2 regions of the Hydrogenophaga sp. H7 genome follow, and region 1 is predicted to be linked to the other one. Evidence: riboswitches for the same ligand, from Rfam matches in the RefSeq annotation. Region 1 holds a riboswitch; the other holds the start of a gene.
The links. A riboswitch is a leader RNA that binds a small molecule or an ion and turns the genes downstream of it on or off. The one in region 1 is predicted to bind thiamine pyrophosphate.
Positions count from the first base shown of each region.

Region 2: it holds a riboswitch for thiamine pyrophosphate, as region 1 does, so the genes downstream of both, BC358_RS18155 (thiamine ABC transporter substrate binding subunit) here and thiC (phosphomethylpyrimidine synthase ThiC) in region 1, are expected to answer to the same signal.

Region 1 covers NZ_MCIC01000001.1:674,957-679,365, forward strand. Annotated here, with positions in the region: gene thiC (phosphomethylpyrimidine synthase ThiC) at 1-1,718, opposite strand, end outside; TPP riboswitch at 1,820-1,935, opposite strand; gene BC358_RS03305 (cation-translocating P-type ATPase) at 1,983-4,409, opposite strand, start outside.
Region 2 covers NZ_MCIC01000018.1:103,128-107,536, forward strand. Annotated here, with positions in the region: gene BC358_RS18145 (ABC transporter ATP-binding protein) at 1-47, opposite strand, end outside; gene BC358_RS18150 (iron ABC transporter permease) at 40-1,632, opposite strand; gene BC358_RS18155 (thiamine ABC transporter substrate binding subunit) at 1,635-2,594, opposite strand; TPP riboswitch at 2,736-2,844, opposite strand; gene BC358_RS22155 (hypothetical protein) at 2,925-3,095, opposite strand; gene BC358_RS18160 (FtsX-like permease family protein) at 3,190-4,409, shown strand, end outside.

The DNA of each region.
Region 1 (4,409 bases):
CACATCGAGCAGAAATGGGCTTCCTTGGACGAGTCCTTGGGCAGCGTCTCGTCGTGGTAGGCCTCGGCGGTCTGCGGGTCCAGGCCGAGCGCGAACTGGTCGCGCCAGCGGAACTCGAAGCGTGCCTTGCTCATCGCGTCGTCGCGCGCGCGCTGGCCGGGGTGGCCCTTGGCCACGTCGGCGGCGTGGGCCGCGATCTTGTAGGCAATGATCCCCTGCTTGACGTCGTCGCGGTCCGGCAGGCCCAGGTGCTCCTTGGGCGTCACGTAGCAGAGCATGGCCGTGCCCATCCAGCCGATCATGGCGGCGCCGATGGCCGAGGCGATGTGGTCGTAGCCCGGCGCGATGTCGATGGTCAGCGGGCCCAGTGTGTAGAACGGCGCCTCGTGGCAGTGCTTGATCTGCTCGTCCATGTTGGCCTGGATCATGTGCATGGGCACGTGGCCGGGGCCTTCGATCATGGTTTGCACGTCGTGCTTCCAGGCGATCTGCGTCAGCTCGCCCAGGGTCTTGAGTTCGGCGAACTGCGCCTCGTCGTTGGCGTCCGCGCCCGAGCCGGGGCGCAGGCCGTCGCCCAGCGAGAAGGTCACGTCATACGCCTTCATGATTTCGCAGATCTCGTCGAAGTGCGTGTACAGGAAGTTTTCCTTGTGGTGCGTGATGCACCACTTGGCCAGGATGGAGCCACCACGGCTGACGATGCCGGTGCGACGCTTGGTGGTCAGGTGGATGAAGGGCAGGCGCACGCCGGCGTGGATGGTGAAGTAGTCGATGCCCTGTTCGGCCTGCTCGATCAGCGTGTCGCGGAAGATTTCCCAGGTGAGGTCTTCGGCCACGCCGCCCACCTTTTCCAGCGCCTGGTAGATCGGCACCGTGCCGATGGGCACGGGCGAGTTGCGCACGATCCAGTCGCGCGTGGTGTGGATGTTCTTGCCGGTGGACAGGTCCATCACCGTGTCGCCGCCCCAGCGGATGGACCACACGAGTTTTTCGACTTCTTCCTCGATGGACGAGGTGACGGCCGAGTTGCCGATGTTGGCGTTGATCTTCACTAGGAAGTTGCGGCCGATGATCATCGGCTCGACCTCGGGGTGGTTGATGTTGGCCGGGATCACCGCGCGGCCGCGCGCCACCTCGTCGCGCACGAACTCGGGCGTGATCACGTCGGGGATGCGCGCGCCCATGCCGTTGCCCTTCAGACGCGCCTCGCGCTCGGCGTCGCCGAGGTATTCCTTCATCCACTCGCGCTTGCCGTTCTCGCGGATGGCGATGTACTCCATCTCGGGCGTGACGATGCCTTTTCGCGCGTAGTGCATCTGCGTCACGTTGGCGCCGGCCTTGGCACGCAGCGGCTGGCGCTGCAGGCCAGCGGCCTCGGCACGCAGGGCTTCGATGCGCGCGTCCGCCACCTCGCCGTGTTTGCCGCCGTCGTCCAGTGCCACGCGGGCGCGGCCCTCATAGGCCTCGGTGTCGCCGCGCGCGGCCACCCACTCGCTGCGCACCGGCGCCAGGCCTCGGCGGATGTTGATGTCCGCGGCCGGGTCGGTGTAGGGGCCGGAGGTGTCGTAGACCGTGACGGTCTCGCCGTTGGTCAGCGCGATCTCGCGCATGGGCACCTGCACGCCGGGCTGTACGCCAGGCGCATAGACCTTGCGGGACTGGGGGAACGGCTCGCGCGTGAGCGTGAGCAGCTGCTGGAGCTTGTCGGGGGCGTTCATCGGGCGGTCTCCTGATTGAAAAAGCTGTTGCGAAAACGAACAGCTCCGGAGGACCGCCCGGAGGGACCATGGGTGTGGACGGATGCACCCCGTCCACGGGTCCTTCAAGGCAACGCTCTTCTTTCGCCGGTACTAGCCGGATCAAGTTCACGGGTTCGGTGTGTCACACCATCTCAGCGCCGGGCCTTGGCAGGCCCGTGCACCCCGGAGCAGGCGCGCAGTGTAGCGTGCTTCTTTGCGGGGCGCCAAATGTCCCTGCGACGGTCAGCGCTGCGCCCGCCGCCCGCGCCGGACCCGCTTGATGGCCTCGAACCAGAACACGCTCAGCAGGCCGAGTCCACCGGCCGCGGCGAGTTCGTGCCAGGGCAGCGGCGCGAAGCGCAGCACCGCCACGGCCCAGGGCACATACAGGGCGGCCAGCAGCAGCGCCAGGGCCAGCCCCACCACCACCCAGAGCGAACGGTTGGGCGTGCGCAGCGTGATCCAGAACGGCTCGGTGGCCGAACGGTTGGACAGGATCAGCGCCAGGTTGCCGATCACCAGGGTGGCGAAGGCGAAGGCGCGGGCCTCTTCCTCGGGCAGGCGCGGCGCGGCCCAGGCGAAGGCCCCCAGCACCGCCGCCAGAACGCCCATGCCCTGCAGCAGCGCCAGCCACAGGGTCACGCCGCCGAACAGCGGGGCGCTGGCATCGCGCGGAGGGCGCTGCATCAGGTCGCTCTCGGCCGGTTCGTTTTCAAACGCGACCGAGCAGGCCGGGTCGATGATGAGTTCGAGCAGCGCGATGTGCATGGGGAACAGCAGCGCCGGCCAGCCCAGCAGCACCGGCAGCAGCGCCATGCCGGCGATCGGAACGTGCACCGCCAGGATGTAGGACATGGCCTTGCGCAGGTTGTCGAAGATGCGCCGCCCCAGCCGCACCGCGCGCACGATGGCCGCGAAGTCGTCGTCCACCAGCACCAGTGAAGCCGCCTCGCGCGCCACGTCGGTGCCGCGCAGGCCCATGGCCACGCCCACGTGGGCGGCGCGCAGGGCGGGCGCGTCGTTCACACCGTCGCCCGTCATGGCCACGATGTCGCCGCGCGCCTTGAGCGCCTGCACGATGCGCAGTTTCTGTTCCGGCGCGATGCGCGCGCACACGCTGACGTGCGCCATGCGCGCCTGCAGCGCGGCATCGCTGAGCGAGGCCATCTCGTCGCCCGAGAGCACGTCGTCCGCGGTGAGCGATGTGGCCAGGCCGGCCTGCTGCGCGATGGTCAGCGCGGTGGTGGGGTAGTCGCCGGTGATCATGACCACGCGGATGCCCGCCGCACGGCACTCGGCAATCGCCGCCGGCACCTGCGGGCGCACCGGGTCGGCCAGGCCCAGCAGGCCGACGAAGCCGAAATCGAAGTCGTGTTCGTTCGCGGGCCAGTCCTCGCCCTCGAACCGGCCGCTGGCCACGGCCAGCACACGCAGGCCCTGTGCGGCCAGCCCGTCCACCACCGTGGCGATGTGCGCCCGCTGCGCCGCATCGAGGTGGCACAGGTCCATCACCGCTTCGGGGGCGCCCTTGGCGGCCACCGTCTGCGCGCCGCCGTCCGACGCCATCCACACATGCGACATGGCGCGCAGCGCCGGGCTCAGCGCATAGGTCTGCACCAGCCGCCAGTCGTGGTGCAGGTGCTCGGTGTCGGCGAGGAAGCGCGCGCCCAGCTGGTTGAAGGCCTTCTCCATCGGGTCGAAGGGCTCCACCACGCTCGCCAGGATCGAGTACTCCACCAGCGTGTGGAAGGCTTCTGGCAGGGGTGCGCTGCCCAGCGTGTCCAGCGCCAGTCGGTCCGGCAGCGCGGCGCCGCCCGCGGCCAGGTGGGTGACCGTCATGCGGTTGGCGGTCAGCGTGCCGGTCTTGTCGCTGCACAGCACCGTGGTGGCGCCCAGGGTTTCGATGGCGTTGATGCGCCGCGTGAGCACGCCTTCGCGCGACAGGCGGCGCGCGCCCAGCGCCGGGAACACGGTCATCACCACCGGGTATTCCTCGGGCAGCATCGCCATGGCCAGCGCGATGCCGGCCAGCGCGGCCTGCAGCCAGTCGCCCCGCAACAGGCCGTGCACCAGCACCAGGGTCAGGCTGAGCAGCAGCGCCAGCAGGGCCAGCCTGCGCACCAGCGCGGTGGTCTGCCGCTGCAGCGGGGATCGTTCGTTGTCCAGCGTGCCCAGCGCCAGGCCGATGCGCCCGATCTCGCTGCGCGCGCCCGTGGCCGTGACCCGGGCCAGCGCCTGCCCGCGCACTATCAGCGTGCCCGCATAGACAGAGGGCAGCTCGTCGCCGCCGGGGCGGTGGCCGGGGGTGGTGCCGTCGTGCGTGAGCGCAGCCACTTCGTCGGGCAGGGCGGCCCGTTTGGCCACGGGCACCGGCTCCCCCGTCAGCAGCGATTCGTCGGCCTGCACGCCATCCGCCGACAGCAGCAAGGCGTCGGCCGGCACGCGGTCGCCCTCGCTCAGCTGCAGCAGGTCGCCGCGCACCACGTCGCACCCCGCGATGCGCTGCGCCACGCCGTCGCGCACCACCAGCGCACGAGGGCTGGTCAGGTCGCGCAGTGCTTCGATGGCGCGCTCGGTCTTGCCCTCCTGGTACAGCGTCAGGCCCAGGGTGACGAGCACGAAGCCGAACAGGGTCAGCCCTTCCTGCAGGTCGCCAAAGCTCAGGTACAG
Region 2 (4,409 bases), on a different contig from region 1:
TCGGGTGCGTCGTGCCAGTGTTTGTGGATGTCGCGCAGTTCAAGCATGGCGGGCATTGTCCCCGGCGCGGCGGTCGCGGCCCTCGATCAGCAGGAAGGCCAGCAGCGCCAGCGCCATCAGCAGCGCCGCGAGCACGAAGGCCGCATCCAGCGGGGCGGCGCCGGGCCGGCCCAGGTGCTGGTGGATCAGGGTGGTGAGCGTGGTCCATTCGGGCCGCGAGAGAAACAGCGTGACAGCGAACTCGCCCAGCGCGGTGGCGGCGGCAAAGGCCATGCCGCGCCGCAGCGCAGGCGCGATCATCGGCAGCGTGACGCGCCGGAACACGCGCCAGGGGGTGGCACCGAGCGTGGCCGCGGCCTGCGCGCAGTGGACCGGCAGGCCGTCAAGCGCGGCGGTTACAGACTTGGTGACGAAAGGCCAGGCCAGCAGCGCGTAGGCCGCCAGCAGCACCGGCAGGCTCGCGCTCCAGTCGGGGTAGAGCAGCAGCAGGCCAAAGGCTACGCTCACCGGCGAGACAACGAAAGGCAGGAAAGCCAGCGCGCGCCAGGTCACCGAAGACTGCAGGGCGAAGGCGTGCGACAGGCCGAGCGCGGTGGCGAACACCACGGCCAGCACCGAGAAACGCAGCGTGTTGCCCAGCGCGGCCAGGGTGTCGGCATCGGTGAGCACGGCCGCGCCCTGGCCGACGAACAGCGCCGACGCGGCGTGCCAGAGGATGGCCGCCAGCGGCGCGACACAGACCAGCACCAGCAGCCCCATCGCGCCCGCCACACCCAGCCACTGCAGGGCCGTGGCCGGCCGCTGCCGCGGCACAGGCGCGACCCGCGCCGGCGCCGCCAGCCGGCGCTCCAGCCAGGCGTAGGCCAGGGCCACGGCGCCGGTCAGCGCCATCATCCAGACCGCGAGCACGCCCGCACGGCCCAGTTCCAGCTCGTGCGCCACCAGGGTGTAGATCTCGACCTCGGCGGTGGCGTAGCGCTGGCCGCCCAGCACCAGCGCGAGGCCGAAGCCCGCGAAGCAGTAGAGGAACACCAGGCACAGTGCCGACGCCAGCCAGGGCGCGATGGCCGGCCACTCGATGCGCCAGAACGCGCGCCAGGGCGTGGCGCCCAGGGTGCGCGCGGCTGCGAGCCGCTGCGCGCCGACCTGCTCCAGCGCGTCGACACCGGCGCGCACCACCAGGCAGAGGTTGAAGAACAGGTTGCCGTAGAGCAGCAGCCAGGGTGTGTCGGTGAGCTCGACGCCGGCGTCGGCCAGCGGCCCGCCGATCAGGCCGCGCGGCCCCCACAGCGCCAGCACGCCCATGGCCGCCACCAGGGTCGGCACCACGAAGGGCAGCATCAAGAGGCGCAACACCAGCGCGCGCCCCGGGAACTCGCGCCGCGCCAGCACCCAGGCGCAGGGCAGGCCCAGCAGCAGCGCCAGCGCACAGGTGATGCCCGCCTGCGCGAACGACCACAGCACGCGCCAGCGCAGGTAATCGTCCTGCCAGACGTCCAGCCAGCGCAGCGGCTCGGCGCCGTCGGCCGCGCCAGGCGCCAGCCCCTCGGCCAGCAGCCGCAGCACCGGCGCCACCAGCACCACCGCCAGAAACACCAGCGGCAGCGCAGGCAGCAGCCAGCGGCGAGACATCCTCACTTCAAGACTGTCTTGGTCCAGCGCTGCAGCCAGGCCTTGTTTTTGGCGGTCACATCGGCGGCCGACGGGTTGTCGAACGCCGTCGGCTCCACCGCATGGGTCTTCATCACGTCCACCCGCGCCGCGCCGGCCTCGGCCGGATACATCCACATCGTGGTCTGCAGCGCCTGCTGCGCCGGGGCCGAGCGCAGGAACTCGATGAACTTGCCGGCGGCTTCGCGCGCGGCCGGGTTGCCGCCCTTGACCAGGGCCACGCCCTCGACCTGGCGGAACACGCCCCCCTTTAGGAACAGGTTGGCGGTGGGCGACTCGGTGATCTTCTCCTTGCTGTAGAAGACCTCGGCCGCCGGGCTGCTGGCGTAGCTCACGACGATGGGGCGCGTGCCGCCGTTGCGCGTGAACTCGGTGTAGTAGGCCTCGGTCCAGCCCTTGACCACCTTCACGCCGTTGCCGCGCATGCGGCCCCACCACTGGAATGCGCCCTCTTCGCCCAGGCCGGCGATGGTCGCGAACAGGAAGGCCTGGCCGGGGCTGGAGGTCGCCGGGTTCTGCACCACCAGCAGCTTGGCGTAGGCGGGCTTGGCCAGGTCGTCCAGCGAGGCCGGCAGCGCCAGGCCCTTCTTCGCGAACCAGGCCTTGTCGATGTTGAGGTTGACGTAGCCGAAGTCCACCGGCACCACGCCGCCGTCCATGCTCACCGCTGCTGCGCGCTGTGCCGCCGGGCCGGTGTAGGGCTCGACCACGCCGGCGGCCAGCGCGCGCGGCAGCAGGGTGTTGTCGATGCCAAAGGCCACGTCGGCGATCGGCTTGGCTTTCGTCAGGATGAGCTTGTTGGTCATCTCGCCCGCATCGCCGGCCTTGACGATCTGCAGCCGCACGCCCGCGTCCTTCTCGAACTGCGCCAGCAGCTCCTTGGGCAGATCGAAGGAGCTGTGGGTCAGAACCCGCAGGGGCATCGGTGCCTGCGCCTGGGCCAGGCCCGCGAGCGACAACGAAGAAAGGGAGAGGAGCGCCGAAAAGAGAAACCGCCGTTGCATGTGCATCCGCCTTGTCAAAACGCCCGCGAGGGCTTGAGCAGGACGGACCACGGCAAACGGCGGACCGGCTTGTCACGCTCCCTACGCTGGCACAACCCAGATCAGGTGAGAGGGGTATTTCTCAGCCGCCGCCCGCATTGCTGCGGGCCCGGCACCCCCGGTGAAGCCGGCAATTTTAATCGGCGGGCCCAAAAAACCGAAAAGGCCCTGACGGGCCTTTTCTCGGGGTGGGGACCGGACCCCAGGCGATCAGCCGCCCTTCTTCGAACGCTTGCCGGGGTTCTTCTTGCTGCGCGTGGCGACACCACGCTCCAGGCTCACGCGCTGGCCGCGGCCGGGGGTGGGCAGCACCACGCCGTCGGCGGCGGTGGGACGGGGAGTGGCTTTGCGGTCGGCTTCGGTGACGATTTTGTTGCCCATGTCGGTCTCAAGGGAAAGTTGGTTGGAAACCCCGTATTGGACCACATGACCACGTCCCCCATGGGGAGCCTGGCCGGAGCGCTAAGCTCACACGATGTTTGCGCTGCTCAAGACCTACTCCTGGCAGGAACTGCGCCACCACCCCTGGCGCACGGCCGCTGCCGTGGTGGCGGTGATGCTGGGGGTGGCCCTGGCGCTGGCGGTGCAGCTGATCAATGCATCGGCGCTGGCGGAGTTTTCCGGGGCGGTGAGCGCGGTGAACGGTCAGCCCGACCTGTCGCTGCGCGCGCGCCAGGGTGGGCTGGACGACGCGCTGCTGGAGCCGGTGGCGCAGGCACCCGGTGTGGCCGCCGCAAGCCCGGTGCTGGAAGTGTCCACCTCGGTGCCGCTCGCCAATGCCCGGCGCCAGGGCGTGCGGCTGGTCGGCGTGGATGCGCTGTCGGTGGCCGCCGTCTCACCCGCGCTGATGCCGCGGCCCACGCCGCGCGACGATCCGGCCGCCCAGGGACGCTTCGAGCTGTTTGCCCCCGATGCGGTGTTCCTCAACCCGGCGGCGCGGCAGGTGCTGGCGCCCTCGGGCGATCTGCCGGCCACGCTGCAGGTGCAGAGTGGCTTGGAACGCGCGACCCTGCGGGTGGCCGGCAGCGTCAACGCGCCCGGCGCGCCCATGCTGGTGATGGACATCGCGGCGGCGCAGGCGCTGATGGGCCGCACCGGGGAAGTCAGCCGCATCGACCTGCGCCTGGCGCCAGGCACCGACACCCAGGCACTGCTGCGCGGGCTCGCCCTGCCGCCCCACGTGATCGCCCAGCCGCCGGGCCAGGCGGGTGAGCGCGCCGACAACCTCTCGCGCGCCTACCGGGTCAACCTGACCGTGCTGGCGCTGGTGGCGCTGTTCACCGGAGGCTTCCTGGTGTTCTCGGTGTTGTCGCTGTCGGTCGCGCGGCGGCAGCAGCAGATTGCGCTGCTGGGCGTGCTGGGCCTGTCGGCGCCGGAGCGGCTGCGTCTGGTGCTGGCCGAGTCGGCGGTGCTGGGCCTGATCGGCAGCGCGCTGGGCGTGGCGCTGGGCACCGGCCTGGCTGTGGCCGCGCTGCGGCTGCTGGGAGGCGACCTGGGTGGCGGCTACTTTTCGGGCGTCGCACCCTCGCTGCACTGGAGCACGCCCGCCGCCCTGGTCTACGGCGCACTGGGCGTGGTCGCCGCCCTGGTCGGCGGCTGGTGGCCGGCGCGCGCCGCCGCCGCCATGGCGCCGGCCCTGGCGCTGAAGGGGCTGGGGGCATCCGGCCCGGTGTCCCGGCGAAGCCACCGGCTCGC